DNA from 4 places in the Lysinibacillus sp. NPDC093197 genome. Region 4 is predicted to be linked to each of the others. Evidence: riboswitches for the same ligand, from Rfam matches in the RefSeq annotation. Region 4 holds a riboswitch; each other region holds the start of a gene.
What was found. Region 4 has a riboswitch for thiamine pyrophosphate ahead of thiC (phosphomethylpyrimidine synthase ThiC). Riboswitches for the same ligand answer to the same signal wherever they lie in the genome.
Positions count from the first base shown of each region.

Region 1: linked by a shared signal. The riboswitch ahead of thiT (energy-coupled thiamine transporter ThiT) and the one ahead of thiC (phosphomethylpyrimidine synthase ThiC) in region 4 are both predicted to bind thiamine pyrophosphate.
Region 2: linked by a shared signal. The riboswitch ahead of thiM (hydroxyethylthiazole kinase) and the one ahead of thiC (phosphomethylpyrimidine synthase ThiC) in region 4 are both predicted to bind thiamine pyrophosphate.
Region 3: linked by a shared signal. The riboswitch ahead of thiW (energy coupling factor transporter S component ThiW) and the one ahead of thiC (phosphomethylpyrimidine synthase ThiC) in region 4 are both predicted to bind thiamine pyrophosphate.

Region 1 is NZ_JBIVOH010000010.1:55,457-58,646, reverse strand. It holds gene ACIP9G_RS20495 (AAA family ATPase) at 1-482, shown strand, start outside; gene ACIP9G_RS20490 (hypothetical protein) at 671-793, opposite strand; gene ACIP9G_RS20485 (magnetosome magnetite crystal formation protein family) at 822-1,154, opposite strand; TPP riboswitch at 1,283-1,390, shown strand; gene thiT (energy-coupled thiamine transporter ThiT) at 1,512-2,072, shown strand; gene map (type I methionyl aminopeptidase) at 2,327-3,082, shown strand; gene ACIP9G_RS20470 (hypothetical protein) at 3,130-3,190, opposite strand, start outside.
Region 2 is NZ_JBIVOH010000006.1:119,584-122,773, forward strand. It holds gene mbcS (acyl-CoA synthetase MbcS) at 1-802, opposite strand, end outside; TPP riboswitch at 997-1,095, shown strand; gene thiM (hydroxyethylthiazole kinase) at 1,187-1,942, shown strand; gene thiD (bifunctional hydroxymethylpyrimidine kinase/phosphomethylpyrimidine kinase) at 1,942-2,769, shown strand; gene thiE (thiamine phosphate synthase) at 2,756-3,190, shown strand, end outside.
Region 3 is NZ_JBIVOH010000008.1:195,066-198,255, reverse strand. It holds gene ACIP9G_RS18910 (MFS transporter) at 1-769, shown strand, start outside; TPP riboswitch at 825-932, shown strand; gene thiW (energy coupling factor transporter S component ThiW) at 1,153-1,644, shown strand; gene ACIP9G_RS18900 (VWA domain-containing protein) at 1,704-3,190, opposite strand, start outside.
Region 4 is NZ_JBIVOH010000011.1:13,564-16,753, reverse strand. It holds gene ACIP9G_RS21005 (methyl-accepting chemotaxis protein) at 1-125, shown strand, start outside; gene ACIP9G_RS21000 (AEC family transporter) at 408-1,337, shown strand; TPP riboswitch at 1,385-1,499, shown strand; gene thiC (phosphomethylpyrimidine synthase ThiC) at 1,649-3,190, shown strand, end outside.

The sequences.
Region 1 (3,190 bases), on a different contig from region 4:
AGCGGTATATTCAAATTAATTATTTAGATAAAATCACTGCGGCAGCAAATATTCGTTTATTCCATTTATCAAATGGACAGTTTGAACTGCGTCGTTCCGATCGGTTAGAGAAACATGCGAAGCAAAGTGGGCTTGGGTTGGATGTCTATGATGCGTATACAGATCAATTAAGAGATGTCAAAACATTATCAGGTGGGGAGAAGTTTAATGCATCATTAAGTCTTGCATTAGGTATGGCCGATGTAATTCAAAGCTTCCAAGGTAATATTCGTATTGAAACAATGTTTATTGACGAGGGCTTCGGTTCATTGGATGAGGAAGCGTTAAATAAAGCGATTGATACGCTAATTGATTTACAAGACTCTGGAAGAATGATTGGTGTTATTTCACATGTAGCCGATTTAAAGGCTGCTATGCCGGCAGTATTACACGTTGAAAAAACGTTGAGCGGACATAGTACAACACATTTTGAAGTAAAATAAGTGCCAGTCACTCAAACAATTCTGAATTCTTAGGGCACTGGGAGTAGGGTTAGACCCCAAAAAAGTGCCAGTCACTCAAACAATTTATGTATAACAAAGTAAAAACCTACGAAGCCTCCTGCGGCTTACAGATTGTTGCGCCGCAGGAAAGCGAAGTGGGTTTTTACGTTATAGGAGCCCATTGGCTATTATTTTTTGTGTGTCGTTACGTTTGGAGTTGTTCCTTTTTTTGCTGCGACCACTTTTTTGACAATCGGAATAACGATGGGCGCTAATTTTATAGCAGTTTTAACTACTTTCGATACTTTCATGAATACGACAGCTCCTTAGTACTAAATTTTAACGAATAACTCGTACAGCTTGGACAATATTCCAAATGACTATGCCTAACGAAACGAGTAAATAAATACCAAAAGATACAAACCATATGATAATAAATGTATTCCCATTAGACGAAGGATCAAACGTGTTTAATGACATAGTAGAAAATATAAAGACGATAAAGAAAATGATACCAAAGACAAACGGTATTAAATGAGAAATAAGTGCTTTGATGGAGTGTCTCTTGACATCGCTATCTTTTGACACGAAATAAACGATTAACGGAACGATAAATGGTGCAAAAAAAATACTGAGATAACTAAAGGCAGATAAAATTTTTGGATTCTCCATAGTAGTCCCTCCTTTTTAATTATTTACGCATAGAAAACTCGAAAGTTTCAAAAAAATTAATGTTGAAAAGGTTGTAATTGCAAAAGTGTTTGCGTACAATGAGGGTGTTCAACAAAAAAATTAGATGTAACGACCACAAGGGGAGCTGATGATGTCAGCTGAGACTGGGCACGTAATGCCTTTACTCTTCGAACCTGTAAGTTAACGCTTGCGTAGGGATGTGGATAGAAACCGACACTTTTACGATGTGAGGCTCTGTCCTGGCATCGTTTTTTTATGCCGGATTGACATGCATATCAAAATGATTTCTATTCCTGCTCTTGTATCCTACATCGGAACAAAGGAGAGAATAATAATATGGACAAAAAAAGATTACTCATGCTGGTGGAAATTGCAATTTTCGCAGCGGTAGGACTTGTACTCGATCAAATTTCCTTTAAAGTATGGGCACAAGGTGGCTCGGTAAGCTTAGTAATGGTACCAATCATCTTAATAGCATTTCGTTGGGGCCTCTTATCAGGGCTCACAACCGGGCTATTGATTGGTGTTATGCAAACAATGTTTGGTGCTTATATTGTGCACTGGCTTCAAGGATTACTAGATTACGGGGTAGCCTTTACCGTAGTAGGTTTAGCGGCAATCGTTCGTGAACCTGTATTAAAAGCGGCAACAGCTTTAAATAAAAAGAAAATGGCCGTTTATATTGTCATTGGTACGTTGTTAGCTGGATTCCTACGTTATCTTGCGCACACATTTGCAGGTGCAGTATTCTTTGCAGAGTATGCAGGCGAGCAAAACGCATGGATTTATTCAATCATTTACAATGGAACATACATGCTTCCAGCAACAATTTTAACAGCAGTTGTTGCTGTGCTATTATTTACAGCTGCGCCACAATTAATGCAGCGAAAATCTTAAACACTATAAGACTGTCCTAAAAGAGAAAATAGTATGCTAAGTGTTACTTAGTATGCTATTTTTTTTATCATCCAAGGTTTCCATGTTATTTGGTCAATATTTTTTAGTCGAAGAACTTCAAAAAAGGCCTGATTATTATTTGCATGGTACTTATGAAATAATGTTAGCATAGAATAATTAAAGCGTTTGGCGTTATGGACATATAAAGTTATGTTATATTAATGAATAGATATTAGATGAAAGGGACGTTAAAAATGATTGTAAAAACGCAAGAAGAAATTGAAGCCTTTAAAAAAATTGGTCGCATTTGTGCAGAAATTCGTGAGGCAATGAAGGTAGCTACAAAACCGGGTGTGACAACACTTGAATTAGATGAAATTGCAGGCCGCATGTTTGCTGAAGCAGGAGCTATTTCTGGTCCTAAAGGAGAATATGATTTCCCAGGATACACTTGTATTAGTGTCAATGAGGAAGTTGCCCATGGTATTCCAGGACAACGTGTTATACAAGAAGGGGATATTGTAAATATTGACGTATCCGGTTCACTAAATGGCTATTTTGCAGATACAGGTATTTCATTTGTTGTAGGGGAAGGTTACGAGGATAAAGAAAAACTTTGTCACGTAGCAAAAAGTGCCTTTGATCGCGCTATGACAAAAGTAAAAGCAGGTTCTAAATTAAACCAAATTGGGAAAGCTGTAGAGCGTGAAGCTTATGCAAATGATTTAACTGTTATTATGAATTTAACAGGTCATGGATTAGGTCGTTCATTACATGATGAGCCAAACCATATTTTAAATTATTACGATGCTTGGGATTCAACAATTATGAAAGAAGGTATGGTGCTAGCAGTTGAGCCGTTTATTTCTGCGAAAGCAGAACATATCGTTGAAGCTGGTGATGGCTGGACATTTATTACACCTGACAAATCATTAGTTGCCCAAATTGAGCATTCAATTATTGTTACAAAAGATAAACCAATCATTTTAACTTCATTAGATGAAGCATAAAATAGCCAAGTGATAAACAAGGCTAAATGAAAAACCTGCTTACCGATTTATTTTCGGTGAGCAGGTTTTTTTTTGACAAATCGGATACCAACGATTAGGACGCCACAT
Region 2 (3,190 bases), on a different contig from region 4:
AACATAATACATTTACTTTAAATTTTTCAAGCAATGACAAATAAGTTGACGCATCAAATTTGCCTTTATAAACAAATGCCGTAGCACCACTTCCTAAAGTTGCTAGGAATGGACTCCAAATCCATTTTTGCCAACCGGGCGCCGCAGTAGCCCATACTATATCATTTTCTTGAACACCTAACCAATTCGGTGCCGTTGTCCGTAAATGAGCGTAACCCCAGCTATGTGTATGAACAGCCGCCTTAGGATTGCCAGTTGTTCCACTTGTATAGGCTAAAAAAGCATTGTCAGTACTTTTTGTCGGTGTAGGATTCGTATAGTCTGTAGGATGCTCCTCCATTTTTTCAAGCAACGGTTGCCATGGTGTATGAGCATGACCAATAACATATTGCAAAATACCCTTTAAGTTTTTCACTTCGTCAAATTGCTCAATATATGGCTCGTAGGCAATTATTCCTTTTGCATTTGCATGTGTAATTCGGTATTCAATATCCTTTGTACGCAACATTTCCGAACTAGGGATAATCGTTAAGCCCGCTTTTAATGCCGCTATGTAGACGATATATGCCTCGACAGATCTTGGAACCATAACTAAAAGCACATCGCCTTTTGTTAGTCCCTGCGAAGTAAATACATGGGCCGCCTGATTTGCTTTTTCAAGTAAAGTTGCATATGTAATATGTTGAATTTCTTCATGATTATTATAAACAATTAATGCATTTTTAGTTGGGTCCTGAGCATATTTCTCAATCTCCTCAACAATGTTATACCATTCTGGTGCGATTAAATCCTGTCTTTTCATAATAACTGCCTCCTTATTGCTAGGTTTATTATAAAACTCATTTTTTATTATTTTCAATGGATGAACCTTATTTTAAGAAAGTCATGACAATTATCATGGTTTATTATATGGCATCAGTCACTGCTTTCCAGATAATGATAAAATGCTATTGAATACTGTGGATAGGTATGTTACATTTTGGACAACTAAAAACTTCATGATTGCGGGGGGACTCATAACGAGTTGAGAAGGTAAAACCTGACCCTTTGAACCTGTTAGTTAATACTGACGTAGGGAGCAACACACATCTTATTATTGATGATAAGCTCTTTTTACGTGTATATTTCGCACGAAAAAAAGAGCTTTTTTGCATGCTTACGTCCGTCCAAAAAAAGGAGGACTACGATGATTTTTCAAACTATTCGTAAAAAACGACCACTCATTCATTGTATTACAAATTATGTTGTGGCAAATTTTCAAGCAAACGGCTTATTAGCAATTGGTGCTTCGCCTGTAATGGCAGATGAATCTCTGGAAGTTGAGGAGATGGTATCGATTGCATCAGCCTTATTGATTAATATTGGCACGCTTACTACCCGTACAAAAGAATCGATGTTACTTGCTGGAAAAAAGGCAAATGCGCTAGGTGTACCGATTATTTTGGACCCAGTTGGTGTTGGAGCAACAAATTTACGTAAACAAGCGATACAGCAATTATTAGAAGCCGTTCATTTTGCTGTTATTCGTTGTAATATCGGTGAGCTTGCCGCTATTGCTGATGTTCATTGGCAACAAAAAGGAGTAGATAGTGGTAGCGGTTCAATTTCTGTTAAAGATAAAGCAAAAGAAATTTCTAAAAAATATAATTGTATTGTTATTGTAACTGGTGAAAAAGATTTTATAACTGACGGAGAGCACTCCCAATGGATTATTGGTGGACATGCTCGAATGACAGAAGTTACAGGAACTGGTTGTTTGTTAAGTGCCATTTGCTGTGCAGCTTATATTGCAGGTAATGAGCCATTTTCTCAGTTGTGCAATACATTAACGTGCTATAAAAAAGTTGCTGAACATGCCGCTTCATCCGCGCCATATAACGGTGATTTTGCAGTTTCGGTCTTAAATGAATTACACCGTTTATCCAAGGACGGTGAAAAATAATGCATATTGTAACAACAATAGCCGGCTCAGATAGCGGTGGTGGAGCTGGTATCCAAGCTGATTTAAAAACATTTCAGGAATTAGACGTATTCGGGACATCCGTTATAACTGCTTTAACAGCACAAAACACATTAGGAGTGAACGGTGTACTTCCAATTGAACATGCTTTTGTAAATAAACAACTTCATTCACTACTGGATGATTTTTCAATTAGTGCAATAAAAACAGGAATGCTTTTTTCTTCAGATATTATTCATACAATTGCACGAGCTCTGTCTAATTTAAATATTCCGCTTATCGTTGATCCTGTAATGATTGCAAAAGGAGGAGAAAACTTATTACAACAAGAAGCAGTTGAGGCATTAAAAAAAGATTTATTACCTCTTGCTACAATCGTAACGCCTAATATTCCAGAAGCAGAGACACTTACTGCTAGAAAAATAAACAATTTATCAGACATTCAGCAAGCTGCTCAATCATTATTAAAATTAGGTGTTCAATGTGTCATTATCAAAGGCGGACATTTACATGACGATCATTTTGCAACAGATTATGTATTTTTTGAAGATGGCGAATCATTTTCAATGCAATCTACTCGAATTGCAACGAAAAACACGCATGGAACGGGATGTACATTTTCTGCTGCATTAACCGCTTTTATTGGTCAAAAAAAACCTTTAAAACAAGCAATTATTGAAGCGAAAAAATTTATTCAATTAGCTATTAGCCATGATTTATCGATTGGAAATGGCAATGGACCAACAAATCATTTTGCTTACAAAAAATTTCATGATACTTGCGAGGTGACCATACATGAAAAGGAGTGACTTACAGCTTTATTTTATAATGGGCACAGCGAATGTGAAAAATAGACAACCTTTAGAAATACTTGAGGCAGCATTGCAAGCAGGTATTACGATGTTTCAATTTCGTGAAAAAGGACAACATGCATTGACGAATGAGCACTACGAGCATTTTGCACGTCAATGCCAAAATCTATGCAGGAAATATAACGTTCCCTTTATCGTCAATGATGATATCGACCTTGCCCTTAAGCTTAATGCAGATGGTATTCACATAGGTCAAGATGATTATCCCGTCTCACTAGTACGACAAAAAATTGGACAAATGATCCTTGGTGTTTCTGTCCATACAGCTACTGAATTGCAAGTTGCTTTAAAATATGGAGCAGATTATATAGGTATTGGTCCTATTTATGCAACCACATCTAAAAACGATGCCAAACCA
Region 3 (3,190 bases), on a different contig from region 4:
TCTTGGTTTTATGATTGGACCAGGTATTGGTGGATTCCTATCTAAAGTTAGTTTGCATTTCCCATTTTTTATGGCTGGAGGAGCTGCTATTATTGCCTCTATCCTTTCATTGTTGTTATTACCTTCTACAAAACCAAGTGCAGCTCAGAAAGCACAAAAGCAAGACAATCTCGTGAGGCAGATGGCACGTTCAGTCCAAATGCCATACTTTGTTATGTTGGTTATTATGCTAGTGTTCTCGTTCGGCATCGCCAATTTCCAAACGACATTATCATTATTTGTGACAGACAAATTTAACTACACACCTACTGATATTGCGATCATTTTAACTGTCGGTGGCGCATTTGGTGTTGTTGTGCAAATGTTCATCATAACACCACTCTTTAAACGCTTTGGGGAAATGAAAGTTGTATTAGTCAATTTATTTATTGCTGCTGTAGCTATTTTCCTAATATTATTTGTTTCTGGCTTCGCACTTATTTTAGTTGTCGCAACGATTTTCTCAACGGCAACAACACTGATTCGCCCAGCCGTCAACACACTGATTTCTAAACTTGCTGGCAATGAACAAGGTTTAGCCGCTGGACTTACCAATGCCTATATGAGCCTTGGAAATATGATTGGTCCTGCACTTGCGGGTCTTTTATTCGATTGGAATATGAACAGCCCGTATATATTTGGGGCAATTATTTTAATGACATGCTTCTTACTAGCGCTTATTTGGACATTGAAAAAGGCGCCGCATCTTATGCAGCCTGATGCAAATTAGTCCATTGACAATTATTTGTAATATGGTACATTTATTATCGAAAAATTAAATCGTTTAACACCACTAGGGGAGTCTTTACAAGGCTGAGACGTATATGCTCATATACGGACCCTTTGAACCTGATCTAGTTCACACTAGCGGAGGGAAGTGGCGACGCTTGCTTTCGTGTAATTTAAAATGCAAGGCCGCTTCCTTTCGTGACAAGGAAGCGGCTTTTTTGTATTCATTAGACAGTGCTATCGGTGATTTTGCGAGGTCTACCGGCGATTTGTCCGGTTTTATCGGCGATTTCGGAAGTGCTATCGGCGATTTGTCACATTTTACCGGCGGTTCACTGGGTTCTATCGGCGATTCATCGCACAAAACTAAAAGGAGTATCTATCATGTCTATTCGAAAACTAACTACGATGGCTTTATTAGTAGCTATTGCAGTAGCAGGTTCTATTTTTGTCTCCATTCCAACTGGCATTGCACGTGCTTATCCTGTACAACATGCGATCAACGTCATCTGTGCCATTCTATTAGGTCCTATGCCTTCCATCGTCGTTGCTATAGTTACATCATTGATTCGTATTTTAACAGGCACAGGCTCTCTTTTAGCGATTCCTGGAAGCGTCATCGGTGCGGCATGTGCAGCCTTTGCTTATAAATACAGTCGCAACTACTGGCTTGCTGGTATTGGTGAAGTATTTGGCACTGGTATCCTTGCCTCATTAGTCGCTGTACCATATGCGCAGTTATTAATGGGAACGTCCGTAGGAGCATTATTTTTTATGCCTGCATTTTTTACATCTAGTTTAATTGGGGCATTTCTTGGTATTATGATTGCTAGCAGTCTAAAGAAAACCGCATCGCATCTTCTTATTACGAAGTAGCTATGTTTATAAAAAAAACGATAGCACACGCTTTTAGCAATGTGCTATCGTTTTTTTAATTAAGAGCGTTTTTTCATCCCTTTTAATAACTGTGCAACGTTCGTGTCTTCCGACTGTACAGTTGCTTCTTCTACAGACTTTTCTTTTTGTTTATGCCTTGTTATGAAGCTCCAGCCAAAGCGTCGAATCGTAATATCTACGAAGAATAATAGCATCCCCGTTAATAATAACCATGTTGCAATATTTTGGCGCTCTGCTCCTTTGTTAGTGAACTTACGGAACACATCTTGTGGTTCTTTCAAGACAGAGCCACCAGTTTGCTTCGTTAGTTGCTCGACAAGTGTTTCATTCACTGGACGTAATTCATATTCTGCACTGTACGGTACGCTTAGTCCAGCCTGGTAAATCGCCTGTTCTTCGTCAGCAATACGGAAAAAAATCAACCCTGGTTTAGCTTGGACGACTGCACGTACTTGCGAAGCAGAAATCGTTTCAAGCTGCAAATCAAGCTCCTCGCCAGATTCATCAACAGCGACAATATCTAAAAAGGCAGCTTCATTTGTCGGGTCCGTGATGATAAATGAGCCATCTGTATCAAGACGTACATCATAGGCTACATCATTATAACTTGGTAGCATTTGCGAAATGATTGTTTGCCAAAATGATCCCCATCCTTGCCATCTTGCCCAGTCACCAGCCCATTTCCCTGTCGAATCTGATGTGAAAGCGAAAGTTTTACCAAGTCCATATTGCCATTGAGCCAATACAGGGTCTTCCTTCTCGCTTTCGGCAATCACAGCAGCTCCCTGCTTCGCTGTCGTACCAATATATGCATTCATTTGTGGCACACCATTTGCAAAGAGTGCATTCCATCCAGTTGCATTATAAATTGTAGGGTAAAATGGATTGTCTTCTATATAAGTACGGGAAATCATGGCTGTCTCACGTGATAAAATTGAAGGAATTGTTTGTTCATCAATGACATCATAAAAACGACCACTACCCATTTCACTTAATGACTGTAGTAAGTTGCCATCTGCATCTTGTCCAATCGCCACTGTAGAAAGTGTAATCCCTTGTTCTTTACCATTTTCAATTAAATCCTCATAATTGCCTGATTGCGACTGTCCATCAGTTAATAAAATAATATGCTTCCTCTGCAATTTTAAATCTGCCAAACTATCATATGCCGCTGCAAGTGAACTATATATTTCCGTACCACCACCTGGAGTTACCGATAAAATCGTATCGACTGCTTCCTCTTTATTACCAAGCGGTCCAGTTTCAATGATTTCCCAAGGACGATCATCAAAGGCAATAAACCCAAGCGTATCCTCATCGCGTAACATTTCAACTGATCGTGCGGCCGCTTCTTTCGCTAGCTCTAATTTTGAGCCATACATACTTCCTGAACGGTCAAGTACGATGACAAGTCCTAGCGATGGCAATTGCTCTTTACCCTTTATCTCCATCTCAACAGGTAATAATGTTTCAATCGGCGTTTTAAAATAGCCACCCAAGCCGAAGCTATTTTCACCGCCGACCA
Region 4 (3,190 bases):
AACAAGTAAGTGCATCTGCTGTGGATCAACAGGCAGAAATGCAAAAGGTTGCAGAATCAATTAACAATATGAACCAAATCTCTAAAGAGCTACAAGAAGTCGTGAATCGATTTAAACTTGCATAATTAAGCTATTGAATTTTCTACAAAGCAAAGTGAATATCCCGAGGAAATCGCCAGTAAACCCTCGGAAATCGCCGATAAACGTGGGGGAATCGCCGATACACCCTCTGAAACCGTCGATAACCTTTGAGAAACCGCCGGTAAAACTTCTTGATGCTTTTGTAGACATGTTGAGACTGTCCTTTTCCAAGGACAGTCTCTTTTTATGTAAACGGTAGAGCGGAGAGGGCATTGACCCAGTTTGGGAACAGTTTTACTATAGAAAGATGAAAGGGGGGCGCCTCCATGATGTATCTCGGTATGATTTTCTTTAAAATTGTTGCGCCTATTTTAGTGTTGCTTGTACTTGGTGCGTTTTTACAGAGGAAATTTCAATTTAATTTAAAAGCGCTATCCCAGCTTATTACATATTGTTTTATGCCAGCAGCCGTATTTGTAAATTTATATGAAACGAGCGTGGAACTATCGGTGCTCGGTGAAGTGGCATTATTTATTGTGCTCTTTATTGGGAGTCAAATGGTGCTTAGTCATTTTATAGCGAAGGGGCTAGGTTTAAAGAAAACAGAGGCAGCGGTATTTAAAAATAGTGTTGTACTCATTAACTCTGGTAACTATGGCATTCCGGTGGCACAAATGATTTTTGTGACACAACCAATTGGGGTGGCCATTCAAGTTATTCTCGTTATTTTTCAAAATGTAACGACCTATACATATGGATTATATAATTTAATTTCTTCAACTAAATCAGGTATGGCCATTGTGAAGGACTTCCTGAAAATGCCGATTATTCATGCGCTCATTATCGGTGTGGCAATGAATTTCTTTAATATTGGCATTCCCCAATTTATCCGTATTCCAATTGACCACGTTGCTGATGGGTTTATCGCAGTTGCTCTTATTACGCTCGGTGCGCAACTATCTCAGCTTGAAATTAAATCAATGTTCAATAGAACTGTGTTTGTCAGCTGTTTTACACGACTTGTAGTAGGTCCAGCTGTTGCATTGCTTATCATTTTTGTCCTCGGCTTAGATGGCGTTGTGGCCCAATCGCTCTTTATTGCGAGTGCATTCCCAACTTCACGTAATAGCTCGAGTCTAGCTCTAGAATATGATTTAGGGTCAGAAACCGCTGCACAAACGGTGCTTTTTTCAACAATTGTTAGCTGTATTACAGTAACAATCGTAATTTATATGGCAGAAATACTATTTACTTAATGGCTTCCATCTATTAGGAATATCTGTTACACTAGCATCAAACTGAATAGCTTAACTAGGGGAGTCCGATGAGTCGGGCTGAGAGGGAAACGCATTGAGGTTTCTTGACCCTTTGGACCTGATCTGGCTCATACCAGCGTGGGAAAGTTAATGAACTTCGCACTCCTTGAACTTTGCGATAAATGTAACCTTACATGTACAGCCGGATCCAATATTTTTTTGGATTCGGCTTTTTATTTGTAATGCTACTTGTTGGAGTGGGCTAGATTCGGTCCTTTTAATAATTTACGTAAAAGGGAGCGGAATAGTAAATGACAACAGTTAGCGAAAAAAACATGAACATTATGACAAGCTTTGACGGAAGTAAAAAAGTATATGTAGAAGGATCACGTCCAGATATATTAGTGCCAATGCGTGAAATTAAGCTAAGCCCCACAACGGGTAGCTTTGGTGAAGAGAATAACGCACCTATACGAGTTTATGATACGAGTGGCCCTTATACAGATCCAACTTACAAAGTCGATATTACAAAAGGTTTACCAGCTTTGCGTCGTGCGTGGATTAAAGAACGGAGCGATGTAGAGGAATACGAGGGACGTACCATTAAGCCCGAGGATAATGGATTCCGCAACGCGGATGACCCGCGCATAAAGGAAAATGTTTTTCCAAAGCTTTCTCGCAAACCTTTACGTGCGAAAAAAGGCTGTAATGTGACACAGCTTCATTATGCAAGACAAGGAATTATTACGCCAGAAATGGAATTTGTAGCGATTCGCGAAAATTTAAAACCAGAATTTGTACGTGCAGAAATTGCGGCAGGGCGTGCTATAATGCCATCTAATATAAATCATCCTGAGGCGGAACCGATGATTATCGGCCGTAACTTCCACGTGAAAATTAACGCCAATATTGGAAATTCAGCTGTTACTTCATCCATCGCTGAGGAAGTTGAAAAAATGACATGGGCAACACGATGGGGTGCTGATAATATTATGGATTTATCTACTGGGAAGCACATTCATACAACTCGCGAATGGATTATTCGTAATGCTGCTGTGCCTGTTGGAACAGTGCCAATTTATCAGGCGCTTGAAAAGGTAAATGGCGTTGCTGAGGATTTAACGTGGGAGGTGTATCGTGACACGCTAATCGAGCAAGCTGAACAAGGGGTTGATTACTTCACGATTCACGCAGGTGTATTGCTGCGCTATGTACCGCTTACAGCTAATCGTGTAACGGGTATTGTTTCGCGTGGAGGTTCAATTATGGCACAGTGGTGTCTATTCCATCATCAAGAAAATTTCTTATATACTCATTTTGAAGAAATTTGCGAAATTATGAAAACGTATGATGTTGCCTTTTCGTTAGGGGATGGATTACGACCTGGCTCAATTGCAGATGCCAATGACGAGGCGCAGTTCGCAGAGCTTGAAACGCTAGGGGAGTTAACGCAAATTGCTTGGAAGCACGATGTACAAGTGATGGTAGAGGGACCTGGGCACGTGCCAATGCATCTTATTAAGGAAAATATGGACAAGCAATTAGAAGTTTGTAAAGAAGCGCCATTTTATACATTGGGTCCTCTAACGACGGATATTGCTCCTGGCTATGATCACATTACATCAGCAATTGGCGCTGCAATGATTGGCTGGTTTGGAACAGCGATGCTGTGCTATGTAACACCGAAGGAGCACTTAGGGTTACCAAATCGAGAAGATGTTCGTGTAGGTGTTATCACATATAAAATTGCGGCACATGCAGCGGATTTAGCTAAAGGTCATCCTGGTGCACAGCAGCGAGATGACGCTCTTTCAAAGGCTCGCTTTGAGTTTCGTTGGCGCGATCAATTTAAT